DNA from 2 places in the Labrys neptuniae genome. Region 1 is predicted to be linked to the other one. Evidence: riboswitches for the same ligand, from Rfam matches in the RefSeq annotation. Region 1 holds a riboswitch; the other holds the start of a gene.

Region 1 (10,872 bases):
CGGCAACAAGCAGAATGCGGCCATCAAGGCGCAGGCCAAGGCGCTCAAGGTCGAGGCCAATAGCATCGGCTCCGCCACCATCGATCTGACCGGGCGGGATCTCACGGGTGTTCCGGCACTCGCCGGCACAGCCAACGCCGCCAATGTCCAGGCCGGCTCCTTCATCCTCAGCCAGCTGCAGGCCAGCGCCAAGCCGGAGGGCGAGAACGCCACCGCCTTCCAGCTTCAGGGCACCATGCCGAAGGGCAAGCTCGCGCTCGCAGGCGCGGTGAAGCCGGCGGGCGATGGGCTCGACGCCCGGCTCGACAAGCTCGACGTTTCGCAGCAGGGCATCTCCGCCTCCCTTCAGTCACCCGTCACCATCGCCAGCCGCAAGAGCGGGGTCACCATCCCCAAGGCCGTGCTCAGGATCGGGCAGGGCGGCGTCGTGTCCGTCGACGGTAAGGTCGGCGAGACGCTGGCGATGAATATCGTCGTCGGCCAGCTGCCACTGTCTCTGGCCAATATCGCTTCGCCCGGTCTCGGCGCCACGGGCACGCTGTCGGCCAATGTGAAGCTTTCCGGCAAGCCCGCCGATCCAGTGGCGGAGTTCGACGTGAAGGGCAGCGGCCTCGGTGTCGCCGCCGCGAAGGGCTTCGGCATTCCGGCCCTGCAGCTCGCCGCCAATGGCCGCTATGCGGGCAAGGCCGTCACCATTGGCAGCGCCAGCCTGACGGGAGCGGGGGGCCTGTCGGTCACCGCGCGCGGTCACGTGCCCTTGCAGGGGGCCGGCCTTTCCGTCGACGTGCAGGCGTCGGCGCCGCTCGCTCTGGCCAATGGCGCCCTGCGTGATCGCGGCGGCCGCGCCACCGGCACACTCACCCTCAACGCCAAGGCCGGCGGCTCGATCGCCGCGCCGGCCGTATCCGGCCAGGCCGTTATATCAGGCGGCACGGTGACCGATCCCGAAACGGGCATGAAGCTGACGGGGATCGGCAGCACCATCCGCTTCGATCGCGACCGGGCAACCATTACCCAGTTCAGCGCGACCACCCAGGGCGGCGGTTCGATCGGTGTCAGCGGTTCGGTCGGCTTGAAGCCGGATTTCGCTGCCGACCTGAAGATCACCACGCGCAACGCCAAGCTCACCGACGGCAATCTGGCGACGGCGATCGTCTCCAGCGACATCACGATACGCGGCCCGCTGATGGTCAGGCCGGTCATCGGTGGTCGTATCGAGATCCAGCGTGCCGAGATCACCATTCCCGAGCGCTTTGCCGCAAATGCCGCCATGCTCGGCGTCAAGCACCTCAAGCCGCCGCGTGAAGTAAGTCGGACCCTGGCAAAGGCGAAGGATACCGCCGCGGCCGGCAAGCCCAAGAAGGGCAAGGCCAGTTCCGGCCCCAATGTGGTGCTCGACCTGACCATCGATGCACCCGCCCGCATCTTCGTGCGTGGCCGTGGCATCGATGCCGAACTCGGTGGCCAGATGGCGCTGAAGGGTTCGGTCGCCAACATATCCCCGGTGGGCTTCCTGGAGATGCGGCGCGGCTCGCTTGACGTCATCGGCCAGCACATCGTGTTCGACTCGGGCAAGGTGACCCTGGTCGGCGATCTCGATCCCAACATCGATTTCGTCGCCTCCACCCGCAACAGCTCGATCACGGTGACGGTGCGCGTGACGGGGCGGGCCTCCGATCCGCAGATCGTGCTCTCCTCGGTGCCCCAGTTGCCGCAGGACGAGGTGATGGCGCGCTTCCTGTTCGGTCGCAGCATCCAGGACCTGTCGCCGCTGCAGCTCGCCCAGCTTGCCACGGCCGTGGCCCAGCTCGCCGGCGGTCCCTCAGGTCCCGGCCTGCTCGACAGTATCCGCAAGTCGACAGGCCTCGACAATCTCGGCGTGGTCACCGATTCCAGCGGCAATGCCGCCGTGCAGGCCGGCACCTATATCGGCGACAAGATCTATCTGGGCGTGACCTCCGGCGTCGGCGGCCAGACCGACGCCACCATCAATCTCGACGTCACCAGGAACCTCAAGCTGCGCGGCCAGGCCGGCACCGACGGCTCGAAGGGCGGCATCTACTACGAACGCGAATATTGAGGAGCGGCGTTCGCGTCAGGATTCGTCAGTAAACGAATCGAACTGGCTCGACCTTTGTCGTTGCCGGGCTTGACCCGGCAATCCAGTTCACCTTCGCAGATGTCCAAAAACGGGAACGCTGGGTGCCCGGATCAAGCCCGGGCATGATAAAGGCGGCGTTCCAGTTGTTGCCAGCCCATGCCTTAGCGGCCGCCTGCAACGCGCAGGATCGAGCCGGTGACGTAACTCGCAGCCGCCGACAACAGATAGAGCGTTGCATCGGCAATTTCATCGGCGGCGCCGATACGCTGCATCGGAATGCTCGGCCTGATGCGTTCCACGCGTCCGGCGTCGCCCGTGCTGCGGGCATGGATCTCGGTGTCGACCATGCCGGGCTGGATGGCATTGACACGCACGCCCTCGGTGGCGAGCTCGCGGGCGAGGCCGTAGGTCAATCCGTCGATTGCGGCCTTGGATGCGGCATACCAGACATATTCGTCCGGCGAGCCCAAGGTCGCCGCGGCGGACGACATGTTGACGATCGCCCCGCCCAGGCCGCCCAGCCGGGTCGAAAGCCGTTTGACCGCCTCGCGAGCCACCAGGATGGCGCCGGTGACGTTGACGTCGATCGTCTCGCGTATGACGGCGGGATCGGTGTCGGCGAGCCGTCCGGACTTGCCGGTGATGCCGGCATTGTTGACCAGATGCGTCAGCCTGCCGAAATCGTCGACGGCCGCGAACAGGGCCGCGATGTCGTCTTCCTTGGCCATGTCGCCGGCACGGAGCAGTACCCGCGCACCCGCATGCCGGGCAGCTTCCGCCACAGCCTCGGCCGCGGCATGGTCGCTGCGGTAGTTGATGACGAGGTTGTAGCCGGCTTGGGCAGCCTTGAGTGAGACGGCGGCTCCGATGCCGCGGCTTCCGCCGGTGACGAGAAGGAGAGGGCGCTGCGACATGGAAAACTCCCGGCTTGTGATCGGCCTTGGCTGGCTCAAGGGGATGGACGTGATCTGATCGTTCAGAGAGGGGAGACATCTCCCGGTTCGATGGGAACTGCCTCGCGGATCACCCATTCGGCAATCCCGTCGATGTCGTCGAGCTCGAAGCGCGGCATCGGGAAGGGGCCGGGTGCGTCCGTGGCGATGGCGCGAATATAGGGATCGCCGGGATAGATGTAATCCTTGTCGGTCGCGGTGCGATGCACCTCGATCTTGGGATGCGGATCGCTCTTGAACCCTTCGACGATGACGAGGTCGACCGGCGACAATCGCCGGAGGAGTTCGGTAAGAGGCGGCTCGGAAGCGCCGCGCAGCTCATGCATCAGCGCGAAACGATGGGCCGAGGCGACCAGCACTTCCCGGGCGCCCGATTCACGGTGGATGTAGGAGTCCTTGCCAGGCTTGTCGACATCGAAGGCGTGGTGGGCGTGCTTGATGGTCGATACCGTCAGGCCGCGCTGGAGCAAAGCCGGAATCAACGCGGCAATCAGAGTTGTCTTGCCGGCGCCGCTCCAGCCCGACAGACCCATAAGCCGCATCATGGCGTCGGCCCCTTGCGGATGTGATGCGCCGTGAAGCCCTGATCCTCGCTGCGTCCTTCATAGATGTCGCCGGTTTCGCGCGCCAGGTTGGGCAGGTCGATCGCGGCCATTGGATCGGTGCATTCGAGGATGAGGCGATCGCCGGGCGAAAGACGGGCCAGCTCCTTTTGTGCGCGCAGCACGGGCAGCGGGCATTTGAGGCCACGCAGATCGATGCGCAGGGCCGGGGCGGTCGCCGACGGGGAGGAGGGATGAGCGGACATATCACCGCTCTAGCGAGCCGGAGCCTGCCATTCAACCATTGTGCGTCGTCGCGACGCATCTCCGCCCTGTCGGGGTTGAAGAAATCCCGGAAAAGTCCCTATGGGCTTGCTCGACATGCCGTTGGCATGGAACATCTCGAGCGGCGGCACGGCGACCTTCAGCCGCCATCGATCTCGGAAAGGCGAGGCAGTGTCGTTGAACCAGAACGAGCAGAAGACAGGCAACGCCGTCATGGGGCTGATCCTTGCCGGCGGCCTGTCGCGTCGCATGGGCGGCGGCGACAAGGGGCTGTCCTTGCTGGGCGGGCGGACGATCCTCGAGCGCATCGTCATGCGCCTGCGTCCGCAGGTCGGCGCCCTCTTTCTCAATGCCAACGGGGATGCCGGACGATTCGAGGCGCTGGCTCTTCCCATTCTGCCGGACAACGTGCCGGATTTCCCGGGGCCGCTGGCCGGTGTGCTCGCCGGTCTCGACCATGCGGCGCAGGCCGGTTTTGACGACGTGGCGGTGGTACCTTGCGATGCGCCCTTCCTGCCGGCGGATCTGGTGGCCAGGCTGCGGACCGGGACACAGGCAGGAAGGGGCGCCGTCGCAGTCTCCGCCGGCCGGCGCCATCCGACGGCGGCGCTCTGGCCCGTTCATCTGCGTAGTGCCCTGCGGAAGGCCCTGGTCGAGGAGGATCAGCGCCGGGTGGAGGCCATTCTTCGCCGTCACGATTTCGCGGAAGTGACGTGGCCGGCCGAGCCCTTCGATCCCTTCGCCAATGTCAACGATTCCGCCGGAATGGCTGAGGCGGAGGCGCTCCTCGCCCGTTTCCCGGCGGCCTGACTGCGGAAGTCGTCCCATCGCGCGCTAGTGCCGCCATCTGGCCTTAATTCCGCGCCGGTGATAGAAGCGCGGCGATTGCCAGAGCTTTTTGCGACCGACGGGGCATCCCGGGAAACGCAGAGGCGCGTTGAAACCAAGGTCGGAGTGCAGCGGGGGTTTGGCAAGAACCTGCGCTGCTCCAGGAGTTGCCACCATTTCCACAGAGGCTCAGAACACAGTCCGCGCCATGCCGTTGCTGCGGCGCCTGTTCTCCGATGAAGGAAGCAAGCACACCCGCGCCTATGGCGTGGCGATTGCTGCCGGCGCGATCGAAGCGTCCATGGGCGGGCTGGTGGCCTGGCTGATCGGACCGGTCATTCGCGCCATGTGGGACAAGCAGAGCATGGGGCAGATCACAGGCTTTGCCCTGCTGGTCGTCGTGGTCTTCCTGGTTCGCGGCGCGGCTGCCTATACCAAGGACACCGTGCTCGCCCGCATCGGCAACTCCATCATCGCCAGCGTGCAGCAGCGGCTGTTCGATCATGTCGTGAAGCAGGACATGGCCTATTTCACCGCGCGCCATTCCACCGAAATGGTGGCCTCGAATACTTTCGTGGCCAATTCCTCGCGCATCGCCTCCAATCTTCTGGTCACCTCGGTCTCCAACGTGCTGCAGGTCGGTGCACTGATCGCCGTGATGATCATGCGTGATCCGCTATTGGCCTTGTCTGCCCTCGTGGTGATGCCGCCTGCCGTGCTCGGCATCCGCTACATCACCAAGCGGATCCGGCGTGTGGTGAAGCGCCAATATCAGAGCACCGCGCAGATCACCGGAATCATTCAGGAAACCTCGCAAGGGATCCGGGTGGTCAAGTCCTTCGGCATGGAGCAGGCCATGCGGGCCCGCATGGCAGCCGGCGTGGCCGAGGCCCAGGCAGCCGCCAACAAGATGGCGGGGCTCGGCAATCGTTCGGGCCCGATCATGGAGACGATGGCCGGTTTTGCCGTTGCGGCGGTCATCATCTATGGCGGTTGGCGTATCACCGCCGGCCAGCTCACAGTCGACGAGTTGATCTCTTTCCTGTTCGCCTTCCTCACCGCCTATGCGCCGTCCAAGGCACTCGCTCGCGTCAATGTCGACCTGAACGCCGCCGTTGCCGGCGTGAGCATGTTTTACGACATCATCGATCAGCCGGCGCGCGAAGGGGCAGGCGAGAGCAAGAAGCCCGCCTTCGTCAACAGAGGTGGCCATATCGCCTTCGATCAGGTGAGCTTCGGCTACAAGCCGGACGAGCCGGTCTTGCAGGATCTCTCCCTGGTCGCCGAGGCCGGCAAGACGACCGCTCTGGTCGGTCCGTCCGGCAGCGGCAAGTCGACCGTGCTCAACCTGATCCTGCGCTTTTATGAGCCGGGCTCCGGCGCGATCGAAATCGACGGGCAGGACATCGCGTCGGTTTCCGTCGCCAGCCTCCGCAGTGCCATGGCCTATGTCGGCCAGGACGTCTTCCTGTTCGCCGGCACCATCCGGGAGAACATCGCCTTTGGCCGGCCGGGTGCCTCCCAGGAGGCGATCGAGGCGGCGGCCAAAGCCGCCTATGCCCATGACTTCATCGTGGATTTCGACCGGGAATACGACACCGAGGTCGGTGAGCGCGGCCTGCAGCTTTCCGGCGGGCAGCGTGCCCGCATCGCGATCGCGCGTGCCATCCTGCGTGATGCCTCGATCATTCTCCTGGACGAGGCCACGGCCGCATTGGACTCGCAATCCGAACAGGCGGTGCAGAATGCCCTCGACGATCTCTGCGCCGGCCGCACCGTCGTGGTAATCGCCCACCGGCTGCAGACCATCCAGGAAGCCGACAAGATCTGCGTGATCGACGGCGGCCGGCTGGTGGAGGAGGGCAGCCATGAGGCGCTGCTCGCCAGGGCAGGGCGCTATGCCGCCCTCCATGCCGTGCAGTTCCGCGACGAGCCCCAGCTCCTGCCTCTCTGAAGAAGGTTTTGTTTCGTGAAATCCGTTGCTCTCTTCGATCTCGACGGCACTTTGGTCGATGCCGATCACCTGCATTACGAGGCCTGGCGCGAGATGGTGGCGCCGCACGGGATCGAGCTTTCCCTCGACACCTATGTCTCCGAGATCATGGGCCAGCCCAACAGCCTGCTTGCCAGGAACTTCCTGAAGGATCTCGACGAAGATGCCGCCCTCAAGCTCGTCGACGACAAGGAGGCGATGTTCCGCAGCCTCTTCGTGGGGCTGAAGCCGGCGAAGGGACTGACGGATTTCCTCGACTGGCTGGAGCAGAACGGGGTGCCGGTCGGCGTGGTCACCAATGCACCGCGGGACAATGCAGAGCATCAGCTGGTCAATCTGGGCCTGGTGGAACGCTTTCCGACCGTGGTGATCGGCGCTGAGGTTGCCAATCCCAAGCCCCATCCAGATCCTTACCTTGTCGGCCTGGAGCGCCTGTACGGACGGGCCGCTTCCAGCCTGGCCTTCGAGGATTCGCGCTCGGGCATCACGGCTGGCAAGGCAGCGGGCCTTGCCGTGATCGGTCTTGCCACCAGCATGAGCGAGGAGGCGCTGCTGGCGGCCGGCGTGGAACTGGCGATTCCCGACTATACGGATTCGCGCCTCCGACCTTTCGCCGCAGCTCGGCTCGGTATCGCCTGATCGCAGGCCGGTGACCCAGCTCCGTCATGGCGCGGATGCTGGGTGAGGCCCCAAGTCTTGGCCTGTCGTCGGCAGAGGGCGGCTGCCGCGATGAAACGGACTTTCCCTCGTGCCGGGAAAGCGCTAACACGAGAATTGTCTCATGGGGTGCCCGCAAGGGCTGAGAAGACGATGGCCGCAAGCTACGTCTAACCCATCGAACCTGATCCGGGTCGTGCCGGCGGAGGGATGAGCTTCGAAGCTTTCAGCTTCACCTCAATTTTCTTCACCGCCGTCATCCGTATCGAACCGTTTTCGACATGGAGGACGCTATGCTGAGGAAACTGCTCGCCGCTCTCGCACTGGCCACCGTCGCCACAACGGCCTCGGCCGACGACAAGCCGGTGCTCACCGTCTACACTTATGAGAGCTTCTCCGGCGAATATGGCCCCGGCAAGCCGCTGCAAACCGCCTTCGAGGCCAAGTGCAACTGCAAGCTGACCTATGTCACCGCCGATGATGGTGGCGCCCTCTTCGCCAAGCTCAAGCTCGAAGGGGCCTCGACCAAGGCCGACGTCGTCGTCGGGCTCGACGACAATCTGATGGGAGAGGCGGAGAAATCAGGCCTGTTCGCGCCGCATGGCGTGGCAGCCGAGAAGCTCTCTCTGCCCGAGCCTTGGACCAACAAGACCTTCATTCCCTATGACTGGGGCTATTTCGCCTTCGTCTATGACAGCGACAAGCTCAAGACCCCGCCCGCCAGCCTGAAGGATCTCGTCGACGACAAGAACGGTCCCAAGCTGGTGATCGAGGATCCGCGCACCTCCACGCCGGGCCTTGGCCTGCTCGCATGGATGAAGGCCGTGTATGGCGACAAGGCCTCCGACGCCTGGAAATCCTTGAAGCCCCGCATCGTCACGGTCACTTCGGGCTGGTCGGAAGCCTATGGGCTCTTCCTGAAGGGCGAGGCCGACATGGTGCTCTCCTATTCGACCTCGCCCGCCTACCATATCGGTGCCGAGAAGAAGACCAACTACAAGGCGGCGATGTTCCCGGAAGGCCATCAGACCCAGGTCGAGGTCGCCGGGGTGACGGCGAGTTCAAAGCAGCAGGAACTCGGGCGCCAGTTCCTCACCTTCCTCATCTCCGACGAGGCCCAGTCCGTCCTGCCCGAGACCAATTGGATGTATCCGGCCAGGACGCCCGCTGCCGGCCTGCCGGAGAGCTTCAAGGCCGTTGCCGTGCCCGCCAAGGCCCTGATGGCGGATCCGGCCAAGCTTGCCGAGAACCGCAAGGCCTGGATCGACGAATGGCTGGCCGCCATGGCGAAGTGAGGAAGGGCAGGTGAAGCTCGACGCTGGTCCTTTACCCTCCCCTGGAGGGGGAGGGTCGACACGAAGTGTCGGGGTGGGGGTGGGATGCACTGGCCCTTCCAAATCGTCTTCCCTCGGCCAAAGCTGAAATATTTTGCAAAGAGTCACCCCACCCCGGCCTTTCAGGCCGACCCTCCCCCTCCAGGGGAGGGTAAAGATGCTTCAATCTGAATGCCCGGCCTGATTCTCCTCGGCGGCCTTGCCGCACTCGTGCTCGCCGCGCTCGCCAGCCTGTTTCTCGCGGCTGGCGGCGACGCCTGGCAGGGCAATGTCGGCTATCTCGTCTCGATCGCCGGTTTCACCGTCTATCAGGCGCTGCTCTCCACTCTGCTGTCGCTCTCGTTCGGGGCGCTCGTGGCCTTGGCGCTGGCCCGGCGGCAATTTCCCGGACGTCGGCTGCTGCTGGCCCTGTTCGGCGTTGCAGCGGCGTTGCCCTCGATCGTCGCCGTGTTCGCCTTTGCCGGCATCTACGGTAGGGCCGGCATCGCCAACACCGTGCTGGGTGCCATCGGCCTGCCGGCCATCTCGCTCTACGGGCTCACCGGCATCCTGATGGTGCATGTGTTCTTCAACGGTGCCTTCGCGAGCCGGGTGTTCCTTGCGGCGCTGGAGGCGGTGCCGGGCGAGCATTGGCGGCTGGCAGCCTCGCTCGGCATGCCTCCGGCTACCATCTTTCGCCGCATCGACTGGCCGGTGCTGAGGCGGGACCTGCCGGCGCTCGCGCTCCTGATCTTCATCGCCTGCGCGACGTCCTTCGCCATTCCCCTTACGCTCGGAGGCGGGCCGGGGAGTGCCACGTTCGAGGTTGCAATCTACCAGGCCATCCATTCCGATGCCGATTTTGCCCGGGCCGCGGTGCTGGCCTTGCTGCAGATCGCCGCCATGGCACTGCTGGCGACGCTTGCCGCGCCGTTGCTGGTGCGCCCGCCGGAAGCGGCGAGTGTCGGACGCAGGCTGGAACGGCCCGATCGCGAAGCTGGCTGGCTGCAGTTGGCCGATGCACTGGTCATCGGCTTTGCGCTGCTTCTGCTGCTGCCACCCTTGCTGGCGGTCATTCACGCGGGCCGCACGCTGATGGCTGGCATCGATCCGCAGGTGCCCCGAGCCCTCGTGACCAGTCTGGTGGTTGCATTGGCGGCTGCCTTGCTGTCGCTGGCCGCTGCCCTCCTGCTGTCGCGTTCGCGCCTGTCGCTGACAAAGCAGGGCTGGCCCCGTCTCGCCCGTCTGATGGCCGCGGGGCCCTTGCTCACACTGGCCGCTCCGCCATTGGCTTTCGCGGCGGGTCTCTACGTGATCGCCCGTGCCTTGGGCGCGACCGATTTCGTGGCGATGCCGGCTCTCATCCTGGTCAATGCGATGATGGCTCTGCCTTTCGTGCACCGGCTCGTCGATCCGCCCATGGCTCTGGCTGAGGAGCGGTATGGCCGACTGGCCGACAATCTCGGCCTGACCGGCTGGGCGCGGTTGCGTCTGGTCGAGTGGCCTTTGCTGGTCCCCTCGGCGGCGGCCGGTTTCGCCCTTGCCATGGCGCTCTCGCTCGGCGATCTCGGCGTGGTGGCCCTGTTCGGCTCGCAGAGCCTGGTGACACTGCCGGCCTTGCTCTACGCCAAGCTCGGCTCCTATCGTGTCGCCGAGGCGGACGGCATTGCCGCGCTGCTTGCCGGTCTCGTGCTCGTGCTGTTCCTGGTGGCTGGGCGGTTTGGAGGCCGGCATGCTCGTCGTGGATAATCTCACCATCATCATCGACGACTGGACCGGGCGCTACGACCTCACGGTTCCGCGCGGTGCGCTAGCGGCCATGGTCGGTCCTTCCGGCGGCGGCAAGTCCACCTTGCTGCACGCCATTGCCGGTTTCGAAAAGCCGGCAAGCGGCAGGCTCAGCTTCCTGGGGATCGATCTCCTGCCGCTGAAGCCGGCTGACAGGCCGGTGGCCATCGTCTTCCAGGACCATAATCTCCTGCCCAATCTCACGGCCCTGCAGAACGCCGGTCTCGCCCTGTCACCCTCCCTTCGGCTCTCGGCGGCCGATCGCCAGGCCATCTCGGCGATGCTCGACCATGTCGATCTGGCCGGCATGGAAGCGCGCCTGCCTTCAGAGCTCTCCGGTGGCCAACGCCAGCGCGTCGCGCTCGCGCGTGCCATGCTGACCACGCGCCCGCTGCTGCTGCTCGACGAGCCG
Region 2 (10,872 bases), on a different contig from region 1:
GGACACGCTGCTCGAGCTGAAGCGCGCCGGCAAGATCCGCGCCATCGGCGTCAGCAACGTCAGCGCCGACGACCTCACGGCCTATCTCGCCGCCGGGCCGGTCGATGCCATCCAGGAACGCTATTCGATGCTCGACCGCGAGATCGAAACCAGCCTCCTGCCTATCTGCGTCGCCAACGGCGTCTCCACGCTCAGCTATTCCTCGCTCGCGCTGGGGCTGCTCACCGGCAAGATCGGGCCGGAGCGCGATTTCGCCGGCGATGACCTGCGCAAGGACAATCCGCGCTTCTCGCGCGACAACCGCGCCCGCGTCGCCGATTTCGCCGCCGCGGTGGCCCCGATCGCCTCGGCCCATGGCGCGACGATCGCCCAGCTCGTGATCGCCTGGACCATCGCCCAGCCAGGCATCACCTATGCCCTGTGCGGCTCACGCGACGAAAAGCAGGCCAGCGAGAATGCCGCGGCCGGACGGCTCGCTTTGTCGGCCGACGACCTCGCCGCCATCGACCGCGCCATCGCGGCGCATCTCGCCGCCGTCACGGCCTGACAGGGTGGAGTTGGTGGCATGACGCCTAAACCAGGCCATGGCGAAGCCAGCTGGCGAGGCTCTTCGGAGGGCGGGTCTTCAGACCCGGCTGCAAACACCACGCTCGCAGGCGGGTCTGAAGACCCGCCCCCCAGGGTCGGTACGAGCCGGGCGGAACGGCTCGACAGGCTGCGCGCGAAAGGCCGCATTGCGGTCCTCGTGGTCGGCGGCGGCATCAACGGCATCAGCACCTTTCGCGAACTCGCTTTGCAGGGGATCGACGTCGTGCTCGTCGAGCGCGGGGATTTCATGAGCGGGGCCAGCGCAGCGCCATCCCGCATGATCCATGGCGGGCTGCGCTATCTGGAGAATGGCGAGTTCGGACTGGTGAAGGAGTCCCTGCTGGAGCGCAACCGCCTCCTGCGCAACGCGCCCCATTACGTCAGCGCGCTGCCGACCCTGATCCCGCTGGCCGATCGTTTCTCCGGCACGCTGTCGGCGGCGCGCCGCTTTCTCGGCGGGCGGCCGAAGCCGGGACCGCGCGGCGCCCTGATCGTGCGGCTGGGGCTCGCCCTCTACGATTTCTATGCCCGCCGCGAACGCCAATTGCCGCAGAGCCGTTTCTTCGGCCGCCGCGCCACCCGCTTTAACTGGCCCGACTTCCATCCCGACATCAACTATGCCGCCCTTTATCACGATGCCAAGATCAGCCGGCCGGAGCAGCTCGGCCTCGAACTGATCGCCGATGCCGAGTCGGCCTGCCCCCAGGCGCTGGCGCTCAACCATCTCGGCCTCGCCAGGCTGGACGGCACCATCGCCGAACTCACCGACAGCCTGACCGGCGAGCGCATCACCCTCACCGCCGAGGTGATCGTCAATGCCAGCGGGGCCTGGATCGACCAGACCAACGCCCTGATCTCAGGCCGACAGACCGCGCTGATCGGCGGCACCAAGGGCTCCCATCTCGTCCTCGACAGCCCCGCCCTCCTCGAGGCCATCGGCGAGCGCATGGTCTATTTCGCCAATCGCGAAGGGCGCGTGTGCATCCTGTTCGCCCATTTCGGCCATATCCTCGCCGGCTCGACCGACATCCGCGTCGACACGCCCGATGGCGTGCGCTGCGAGGCCAGCGAAGCCGCCTATATCCTGGAGTCGATCCGCGAGGTCTTCCCCGGCATCGCTTTGTCGGAAGTCGACATCCTGTTCCGCTTCGCCGGCGTGCGTCCTTTGCCGCGGGCCGATGCGAATGTGAATGCCGAGATCTCGCGCGATCATAGCTGCGAATGGTCGACGCCTCCCGGGCCGGTTCCCGTCCTCAACCTCGTCGGCGGCAAGTGGACGACCTTCCGTGCCTTCGGTGCCCAGGCCGCGGATACGGTGCTGGCCCGCCTCGGGACAGACCGCACGCGTTCGAGCGAGGCCCTGGCGATCGGCGGCGGCAAGGGCTTCCCGCAAGGCGAGGCCGAACGCCGGGACTGGCTGCGCCAGGTTGCCATCTCGACAGGGACTTCGGAAGAGCGCTGCGCCGCCTTGTTCGAGCGCTACGGCACGCGCATGCTCGATTTCATGCCCGGCGCCGACGATGCCCTCCTCGCCTCGCTACCAAGCTACAGCCGCGACGAGGTCCGTTGGATCCTCGCCACCGGTCAGGTCGCCACCCTGGCCGACCTGGTGCTGCGGCGCATGACCATCGCCTTCAGCGGCGAGCTGTCGCTCGACACCATCCACGAATTGGCCGCGCTGGCGGCTTCCCCTCTGGGCTGGAGCCAGGCGCAGACCCAAGCCGAGATCGACCGGCTGCTCACCCATCTCGATCACCATCACGGCCTCGCGGCGACGACGCTCGTGGCCCGCAACTCTTCACTTCCGGCCCCTCTTTTACCCTCCCCTGTAGGGGGAGGGTCGACGCGAAGCGTCGGGGTGGGGTGATTTCTTGGCGAGGAAGTTTCTCCTCCCTGCCCCTTTGCCGATTCCACCCCACCCCGGCCCTATGGGCCGACCCTCCCCCTCCAGGGGAGGGTAAAGAAAGCCACAGGGAAGGCCCATGTATCTCACCAAGAAAGTCCGGATGAACCGCCTGTTCGGCGCCGGCAAATGTCTTGACGTCGCCATCGACCACGGCGTGTGCAACGAGCCGTCCTTCCTCGACGGGCTGGAGGACATGGACAAGGTCGTGCGCATGCTGGCCGATGCCGGCCCCGATGCCATCCAGATGAATTACGGCCAGGCCGACCTGCTGCAGGAGATCCCGGGCAAGCACAAGCCTGCTTTGGTGATGCGCATCGACATGGGCAATCCCTATAACCGCCAGCGCCATCGCGAGATGTGGGCCCTCCTGCAGAACGCGCAGGATCCGATCGCCCCGGCGCTGCGCATGGATGCGGCCTGCGTGGTGGTCAATCTCTTCATGCTGCCGGACGAGCCCGGCCTGTTCCGGCAATGCATCGAGAATATTTCGCGCGTGGCCCAGGATTGCGAGAAATACGGCATGCCGCTGATGATCGAGCCTTTGGTCATGCAGCCTGCCAGCGAACGCGGCGGCTATCTCGTCGATGGCGACGCCGAAAAGATCGTGACATTGGTGCGCCTTGCCCGCGAACTCGGCGCCGATATCGTCAAGGCCGACCCGACCAGCGATCCCGCCGATTTCCATCGCGTGGTCGAGGCCGCCCGCTGCCCCGTGCTGGTGCGCGGCGGCGGTAAGGCGGATCTACGCCAGGTCTTCGCCAATTCCCACGCTTTGATGCGCCAGGGCGCGCATGGCATGGTCTATGGCCGCAACATCTACCAGCACGACAACCCGGCCCGCGTGGTCAAGGCCCTGATGGCGATGATCCATCAGGGCGCCGACGATGGTGAGGCCTGGGCCATCTACGAGGCCGCAGCGTGACGCGCCATCTCCTCGGCATCGATGCCGGCAATACCGTGGTCAAGGCCGTCCTGTTCGACCTCGAAGGACGGGTCCTGGCGCGGGCAGCGCTGGACGGCCAGTCGCGACAGCCCCAGCCCGGCTATGTCGAGCGCGACATCGCCGAACTCTGGGCCAATGCCGCCACGGTGATCCGGCGGTGCCTCGACGAGGCCGGCGCCGCGGGCAAGGACGTCATCGCCATCGGCACCGCCGGCCACGGCAACGGCCTTTACATGCTCGACCGGGAAGACCAACCGCTGATCGGCATCCAGTCGATCGACAACCGTGCCGCCGGCCTCGCCGCCGAACTGCGCGCCTCGCCGGCTGCCGACGCCCTCTATCCGCTCTGCCTGCAGCGGCCCTGGCCGGCGCAGACGGCGACACTGTTGCTCTGGCTGAAGCAGAACCGCCCCGATCTCTATGCCAGGGCCGGCACCGCCTTCCTGTGCAAGGATGCGCTGACTCTGCTGCTCACCGGCAACCGCGTCTCCGATTTTTCGGATATGAGCGGTGCCGGCCTGCTGCGCCTGCCCGAGCGGCGCTATAACGAAACCCTGCTCGCGGCCTATGGTCTCGGCGATGCCGCCGGATTGCTGCCCGATCTCGTCGAGTCCGAAGCCACGGCAGGCAGCGTCACCGCCCGTGCCGCTGACGCCACCGGGCTTGTCGAGGGAATGCCGGTCGCCGCGGGCTTCTTCGACATCATCGCCTCGATGATCGGGGCCGGCGTCAACACGCCCGGCGAGGCGGCGATCGTGGCCGGCACCTGGAGCATCAACCAGGTGGTGCGCGAGACGCCGCTGATCGACAACACCATCTTCCACGCCTCGACCTGGCGCCCGGACCGCTATGTCGCGGTCGAATCCAGCGCCACCTCGGCCGTCAATCTCGAATGGTTCGTACGCGAGTTCGGCGGCGGGCACGGTCCGGCCGCGTTCGAGGCCTGCAATGGGCTGGTGGCATCGGTTGCCCCTCATCCGGAGCTGCCGCTGTTCCTGCCCTTCCTGTTCGGCGCGTCCACCCATCCCGATGCACGCGGCGCCTTCATCGGCCTCGCCGGCTGGCACGGCAAGGCGGAGATGCTCCATGCGCTCTATGAGGGCGTAGTCTTCGAACATCGCCGCCATATCGAGCGCCTGCGCCGCGCCGGCGCCGAAATCACCCGCGCCTCGCTGTCCGGCGGCGGCTCACGCAGCCCGGTCTGGTGCCAGATTTTCGCCGACATCCTCGACCTGCCCGTCACCGTGACCGAATGCCAGGAAACCGGTGCGCTGGGCGCGGCGATCGCGGCGGGTGTCGCAGCCGGAACCTTTGCAACGCTCGACGACGGCATCGCCGCCATGGTGCGCCAGGCCGCTCAGTACCAGCCCCGCACCGCGGACAGGGCGCTGGTGGAGGCGCGCTACCGCCTCTATTGCGGCCTCGCGGAGACCATGCCCGAACACTGGAAACGCTATCGCGAGGGCGCATGAACGAACGTCACGATAGCGAACGCATCGATCTCGGCGCTTACGACTATGTGGTCGTCGGCGCCGGCTCCGGCGGCTGCGTGCTGGCCAACCGGCTCTCCGCCGATCCCAAGGCCAGGGTGCTGCTGCTCGAAGCCGGCGGCTCGGACCGCTATCACTGGATCCACATCCCGGTCGGCTATCTCTATTGCATGGGCAATCCGCGCACCGACTGGGGCTACAGGACCGTGGCCGAGCCGGGTCTGAACGGGCGCTCGCTCGCTTATCCGCGCGGTCGGGTGATGGGCGGCTGCTCCTCGATCAACGGCATGATCTATATGCGCGGCCAGGCCGCCGACTATGACCAGTGGCAGCAGCTCGGCAATACCGGCTGGGGCTGGGACGACGTGCTGCCGCTGTTCCGGCGCTCGGAGAACCACCATGCCGGGAGCGCGCCCTTTCATGGTTCTGAGGGCGAGTTGCGCGTCGAACGCCAGCGCCTGTCCTGGCCGATCCTGGACTCGGTGCGCGAGGCGGCCGAGGAACTCGGCGTGCCCCAGATCGACGACTTCAATGCCGGCGACAACACCGGTTCGGCCTATTTCGAGGTCAACCAGAAGGCCGGTTTCCGCTTCAATGCCGTGAGGGCCTTCATCAACCCCGTCCGGCATCGCAAGAACCTCACCATCCTCACCAGGGCGATGGCCGAGCGTATCCGCTTCGCGAACGGACGTGCCGAAGGCCTCGAACTGAAGCTGGACGGCAAGCCCGCCCACATCTCGATCAGGCGCGAGCTGGTACTGGCGGCCGGCGCCATCGGCACGCCGCAGCTCCTGCAGCTGTCCGGCGTCGGCCCGGCGGCGCTGCTGGCCAGGCACGGCATCCCGCTCGTGCTGGAGGCACCCGGGGTCGGCGAGAACCTGCAGGACCATCTGCAGATCCGCACCGTGTTCAAGATCAGCGGCGCACGCACCCTGAACGAATGGCAGGCCTCGCTGCTGGGAAAGGCCGAGATCGCCCTCACCTATGCCCTCAAGCGTTCGGGGCCGATGGCGATGGCACCGAGCCAGCTCGGCATCTTCATGAAGTCGGATCCGCGCTTTGCCAGCGCCAATATCGAGTTTCACGTCCAGCCCCTATCGCTCGACGCCTTCGGATCGCCGCTGCATTCCTTTCCGGCCATCACCGTCTCGGTCTGCAATCTCCGGCCGGAGGCACGCGGCCATGTCCGCATTATCTCGCCGGATGCCCGGACCCATCCCGAAATCGCCCCGAACTACCTCTCGACCGAGGGCGACCGCGCGGTTGCGGCCGATTCGATCCGCGCAGCCCGCCGCCTGATGGCGACGAAGCGGATGCAGGCCTTCCGGCCGGAAGAACTGAAGCCCGGGCCGGCGATCCAATCGGCCGAGGATCTCGCCAAGGCTGCCGGCGACATCGCCACCACCATCTTCCATCCGGTCGGCACGGCCCGCATGGGCAGCGATGCGGCAGCCGTGGTCGATCCCGAGCTGCGCCTGCGCGGTATGTCCGGCCTGCGCATCGCCGATGCCTCTGTCATGCCGACCATCGTTTCCGGCAATACCCATGCCCCCGTGGTGATGATTGCCGAGAAGGCCTCCGACATGATCGCGGCGGCCTGGCGGGAGTGAGGCGGCGCGACGACCCCTTTGGGGGGGGTCCTGGTGCCCTGGCCAGAAAAGTCAAGGAAACCTCGACCTTTGTCATCACCGGGCTTGTCCCGGTGATCTAGGGCCCACATTCTCCGCGAATTGCAGCAGCTGGATGCCCGGGACGGGCCCGGGCATGACAAAGGTTGAGCCTTTCTCGGTTCTGTTGCGAGTTTTGAGTCAGTATTTCAGACCCGGCTCTTTCTTGGAGTTAGCGATGCAGGCGGGTCTGAAGACCCGCCCCCTAAAGAGTGCCGCAGCCTTCTTCCAAAATAATGCGACAATCCTTCGCTCTGGACGCAGGCCGATTCCGGGTCTAACCTTGGAATCGTTCCGAGGGGTGTCCTGCGCAAGCGGGGCTGAGATGGCCTAGAGCCGAACCCTTCGAACCTGATCCGGGTCATGCCGGCGAAGGGACGGGAACAGGGCTTTGGCGCTAGAAATTGGCTCCAGGTCCCGGAATTGGCTGAGATGCCGGTTCTGCCCAGACAATCGTCGCCCCGGATCTCCATGACTCGCAACGAGGAGGAGATCCATGAACATCCAAAATCCCAAGACCAAGATCGCCGCGCCCCAAAGCGTGACCACCGGCCCCATTGCCGGCTCCCGCAAGGTCTATGCGGCCCCCGCTTCGCATCCTGAGATGCGGGTGCCCTTCCGCGAGATCGCGCTGAGCGACGCGTCGCTCGCTCCCATCCGCGTCTACGATCCCTCCGGCCCCTACACCGAGGACGGCGCCAGCATCGACCTGAAGCAGGGCCTGCCGACGCTGCGCGAGGACTGGATCGCGGCGCGCGGCTTCGGCGCGATCGAGGGCCGGGCCGTCAAGCCGGAAGACAATGGCAATGTCTCCGCCGACCGGCTGGTGGCCCCCTGCCCGGCCGAACGCAAGCTGCGCCGGAGTGCCGATGGCCAGCGCGTCACCCAATATGAATTCGCCAAGGCCGGCATCGTCACCGAGGAGATGGTCTACGCCGCCTTCCGCGAGAACCTCGCCCGCGAGAAAGCCCTCGAAGGCGCGGCCGGGCGCCGGGCCGATGGCGAGGATTTCGGCGCGGCCATTCCCGAGTTCGTCACGCCGGAATTCGTGCGCGACGAAATCGCCCTGGGCCGGGCCATCCTGCCCGCCAACATCAACCATCTCGAACTCGAGCCGATGGTGATCGGCCGCAACTTCCTGGTGAAGGTCAACGCCAATATCGGCAACTCGGCCGTCACCTCCGGCGCCGCCGAGGAAGTGGAGAAGTTGGTCTGGGCCACGCGCTGGGGCGCCGATACGGTGATGGACCTCTCCACCGGACGCAACATCCACAACATCCGCTCCTGGATCCTGCGCAACTCGCCGGTGCCGATCGGCACGGTGCCGATCTACCAGGCGCTGGAGAAGGTCGACGGCGATCCCTTGAAGCTCGACTGGGAAGTCTTCAAGGATACGCTGATCGAGCAGGCCGAGCAGGGCGTCGACTATTTCACCATCCATGCCGGCGTTCGCCTCGCCCATGTGCCGCTCACCGCCAGCCGCGTCACCGGCATCGTCTCGCGCGGCGGCTCGATCATGGCGCGCTGGTGCCTGGCCGGGCATCGCGAGAGCTTCCTCTATGAGCATTTCGGCGACATCTGCGACATCATGCGCCGCTATGACGTCTCCTTCTCGCTCGGCGACGGCTTGCGTCCCGGCTCGATCGCCGATGCCAACGACGCCGCCCAGTTCGCCGAACTGGAGACGCTGGGCGAACTGACCAAAATCGCCTGGGACAGGGGCTGCCAGGTGATGATCGAGGGGCCGGGCCATGTGCCCATGCACAAGATCAAGCAGAACATGGACAAGCAGCTTGCCGCCTGCGGCGAGGCTCCCTTCTACACGCTCGGGCCGCTGACGACCGACATTGCGCCGGGCTATGATCACATCACCTCCGGCATCGGCGCGGCGATGATCGGCTGGTTCGGCACGGCGATGCTCTGCTACGTCACGCCCAAGGAGCATCTCGGCCTGCCCAACCGCGACGACGTCAAGACCGGCGTGATCACCTATCGCATCGCCGCCCATGCCGCCGATCTCGCCAAGGGCCATCCCGCCGCCAAGGTCCGCGACGACGCCCTGTCGCAGGCCCGCTTCGACTTCCGCTGGGAGGACCAGTTCAACCTCTCCCTCGATCCGGACACGGCGCGCGCCTATCACGACGAGACCTTGCCCAAGGATGTGCACAAGGTCGCGCATTTCTGCTCGATGTGCGGGCCAAAATTCTGCTCGATGAAGATCACGCAGGATCTTCGCGACGAGGTGCGGGCGATGGAGGAAGCCGCGCGGCAGGGCATGGCGGAAAAATCGCGCGAATTCCTCGAACAGGGCGGGGCCCTCTATGTCCCGGCCGAATGACGTCAAGCGCGTCACCGTGGTGGGGGCCGGCGTCGCCGGCCTCGTCACGGCGATGGAATGCGCGGCGCGAGGCGCCGAGGTCGAGATCCTGGAGCGCAGCGAGGTCCTGGGTGCCCAGGCCTGTTCCTGGCTGGCCGGCGGTATGCTCGCGCCCTGGTGCGAGCGAGAAAGCGCCGAGATCGAGGTCGAGCGGCGCGGCGAACTCGCGCTCGCCTGGTGGCCGCGCCATGTGCGGGAAACCGTGCAGCGCGGCACGCTGGTGGTCGCGCCTGTCCGCGACGGCAGCGAGATCGCCCGTTTCGCCCGTCGTACGAAGGCGCATGTCCCGGTGGACGTATCAGGCATCGCCACGCTCGAACCGGATCTTGCCGGCCGCTTCCACCAGGGCCTGTTCTTTCCGCGCGAAGCGCATCTCGACCCGAGACAGGCGCTGCAGGTGCTGGCCGGGCGTCTCGCCGACCTCGGCGTCACCATCCGTTTCAGGGTAGAGGCCGAGCCACACGCTCTCGATGCCGATGCTGTGATCGACTGCCGCGGCTTTGCCGCGCGCGCCGAACTGCCCGATCTGCGCGGTGTCCGGGGCGAGGCCATCGTGGTCCACGCGCCGGGCGTCACCCTCTCCCGGCCCGTGCGTTTCCTGCACCCGCGTTTTCCGCTCTATATCGTGCCGCGCGCCGACCATCGCTTCATGATCGGCGCCACCATGATCGAGAGCGAGCATAGGGGGCCGCCGACCCTGCGCTCGACCATGGAACTGATTGCAGCCGCCTTCAGCCTGCATCCGGCCTTCGGCGAGGCCGAAATCCTCGAGCTCGAAGCCGGACTGCGCCCCGCCTTTCCCGACAATCTGCCGCGCCTCACCGTGGTCGGGCGCGTCATCTCGCTCAACGGCCTGTTCCGCCACGGTTTCCTGCTCTCCCCGGCCCTGGCCCAGGAAGCCGCCGACCGAATCCTGCCCGTGCGGACAGCCCAGCAAGGAATTCCAGCATGACCTTGACCGTCAACGGCGAACGCCAGGAAACCGAGGCCGCCACCCTCGCCCGCCTGCTCGAGGCGCTCGAACTCGGCGACAGCGTGGTGGCCACCGCCCTGAATGGCCGCTTCGTCAGGGCCGTCGATCGCGATCGGACCGCCCTCAAGGACGGCGATGCAGTCGAGATTCTCGCGCCCCGGCAGGGAGGGTGACGGAGCGCGGACATCACAGCGACATGCAGACATGTCGCGATGTCCGCTCTTCCCTTTTCACGACGCGTTGCGGTTCAAGAGCGGACGAGACGTCCGCGCACCCGGAAATGACACCATGACCGACACCCTCATTTTCTACGACACCCCCTTCACCTCCCGCCTGCTGCTCGGCACGGCGCAATATCCCTCGCCCGCCATTCTCGCCGAGGCCGTGCGCGCGTCCGGGGCCGGCATCGTTACCGTCTCGTTGCGCCGGGAGTCCGGCGGGGAGCGCAGCGGCCAGAGCTTCTGGGGCCTGATCCGCGAGCTCGGCGTCAAGGTGCTGCCCAACACCGCCGGCTGCCATAGCGTGAAGGAAGCGGTGACGACGGCGCAGATGGCACGCGAAGTCTTCGGCACGAGCTGGATCAAGCTGGAGGTGATCGGCGACGCCGATACCTTGCAGCCCGATGTCTTCGGCCTGGTGGAGGCGGCCCGCATCCTCGTCTCCGAAGGCTTCGAGGTATTCCCCTACACCACCGAGGACCTGGTGGTGGCCGAACGCCTGGTCGACGCCGGCTGCCGGGTGCTGATGCCCTGGGGCGCACCGATCGGCTCGGGGCGCGGTCTCAACAATGTCTATGGGCTGCGCAGCATGCGGGCGCATTTCCCCGGCATTCCGCTGGTGGTCGATGCCGGCATCGGCACGCCATCGCACGCGGCGCATGCCATGGAACTCGGCTATGACGCGGTGCTGCTCAACACCGCCGTCGCCA

What was found. A riboswitch is a leader RNA that binds a small molecule or an ion and turns the genes downstream of it on or off. The one in region 1 is predicted to bind thiamine pyrophosphate.
Region 2: it holds a riboswitch for thiamine pyrophosphate, as region 1 does, so the genes downstream of both, thiC (phosphomethylpyrimidine synthase ThiC) here and thiB (thiamine ABC transporter substrate binding subunit) in region 1, are expected to answer to the same signal.

What each region holds. Positions count from the first base shown of each region.
Region 1 is NZ_JBFNQD010000003.1:381-11,252, reverse strand. Features, by position in the region: gene ABXS05_RS10860 (translocation/assembly module TamB domain-containing protein) at 1-2,080, shown strand, start outside; gene ABXS05_RS10855 (SDR family oxidoreductase) at 2,263-3,015, opposite strand; gene mobB (molybdopterin-guanine dinucleotide biosynthesis protein B) at 3,078-3,596, opposite strand; gene ABXS05_RS10845 (sulfurtransferase TusA family protein) at 3,596-3,862, opposite strand; gene mobA (molybdenum cofactor guanylyltransferase MobA) at 4,095-4,691, shown strand; gene ABXS05_RS10835 (ABC transporter ATP-binding protein) at 4,918-6,663, shown strand; gene ABXS05_RS10830 (HAD family hydrolase) at 6,679-7,341, shown strand; TPP riboswitch at 7,475-7,587, shown strand; gene thiB (thiamine ABC transporter substrate binding subunit) at 7,641-8,654, shown strand; gene ABXS05_RS10820 (ABC transporter permease subunit) at 8,865-10,421, shown strand; gene ABXS05_RS10815 (thiamine ABC transporter ATP-binding protein) at 10,405-10,872, shown strand, end outside.
Region 2 is NZ_JBFNQD010000002.1:652,227-663,098, reverse strand. Features, by position in the region: gene ABXS05_RS10300 (aldo/keto reductase) at 1-547, shown strand, start outside; gene ABXS05_RS10295 (glycerol-3-phosphate dehydrogenase/oxidase) at 566-2,455, shown strand; gene ABXS05_RS10290 (class I fructose-bisphosphate aldolase) at 2,571-3,416, shown strand; gene ABXS05_RS10285 (FGGY-family carbohydrate kinase) at 3,413-4,909, shown strand; gene ABXS05_RS10280 (GMC family oxidoreductase) at 4,906-6,537, shown strand; TPP riboswitch at 6,882-6,989, shown strand; gene thiC (phosphomethylpyrimidine synthase ThiC) at 7,091-8,932, shown strand; gene thiO (glycine oxidase ThiO) at 8,916-9,923, shown strand; gene thiS (sulfur carrier protein ThiS) at 9,920-10,117, shown strand; gene ABXS05_RS10260 (thiazole synthase) at 10,233-10,872, shown strand, end outside.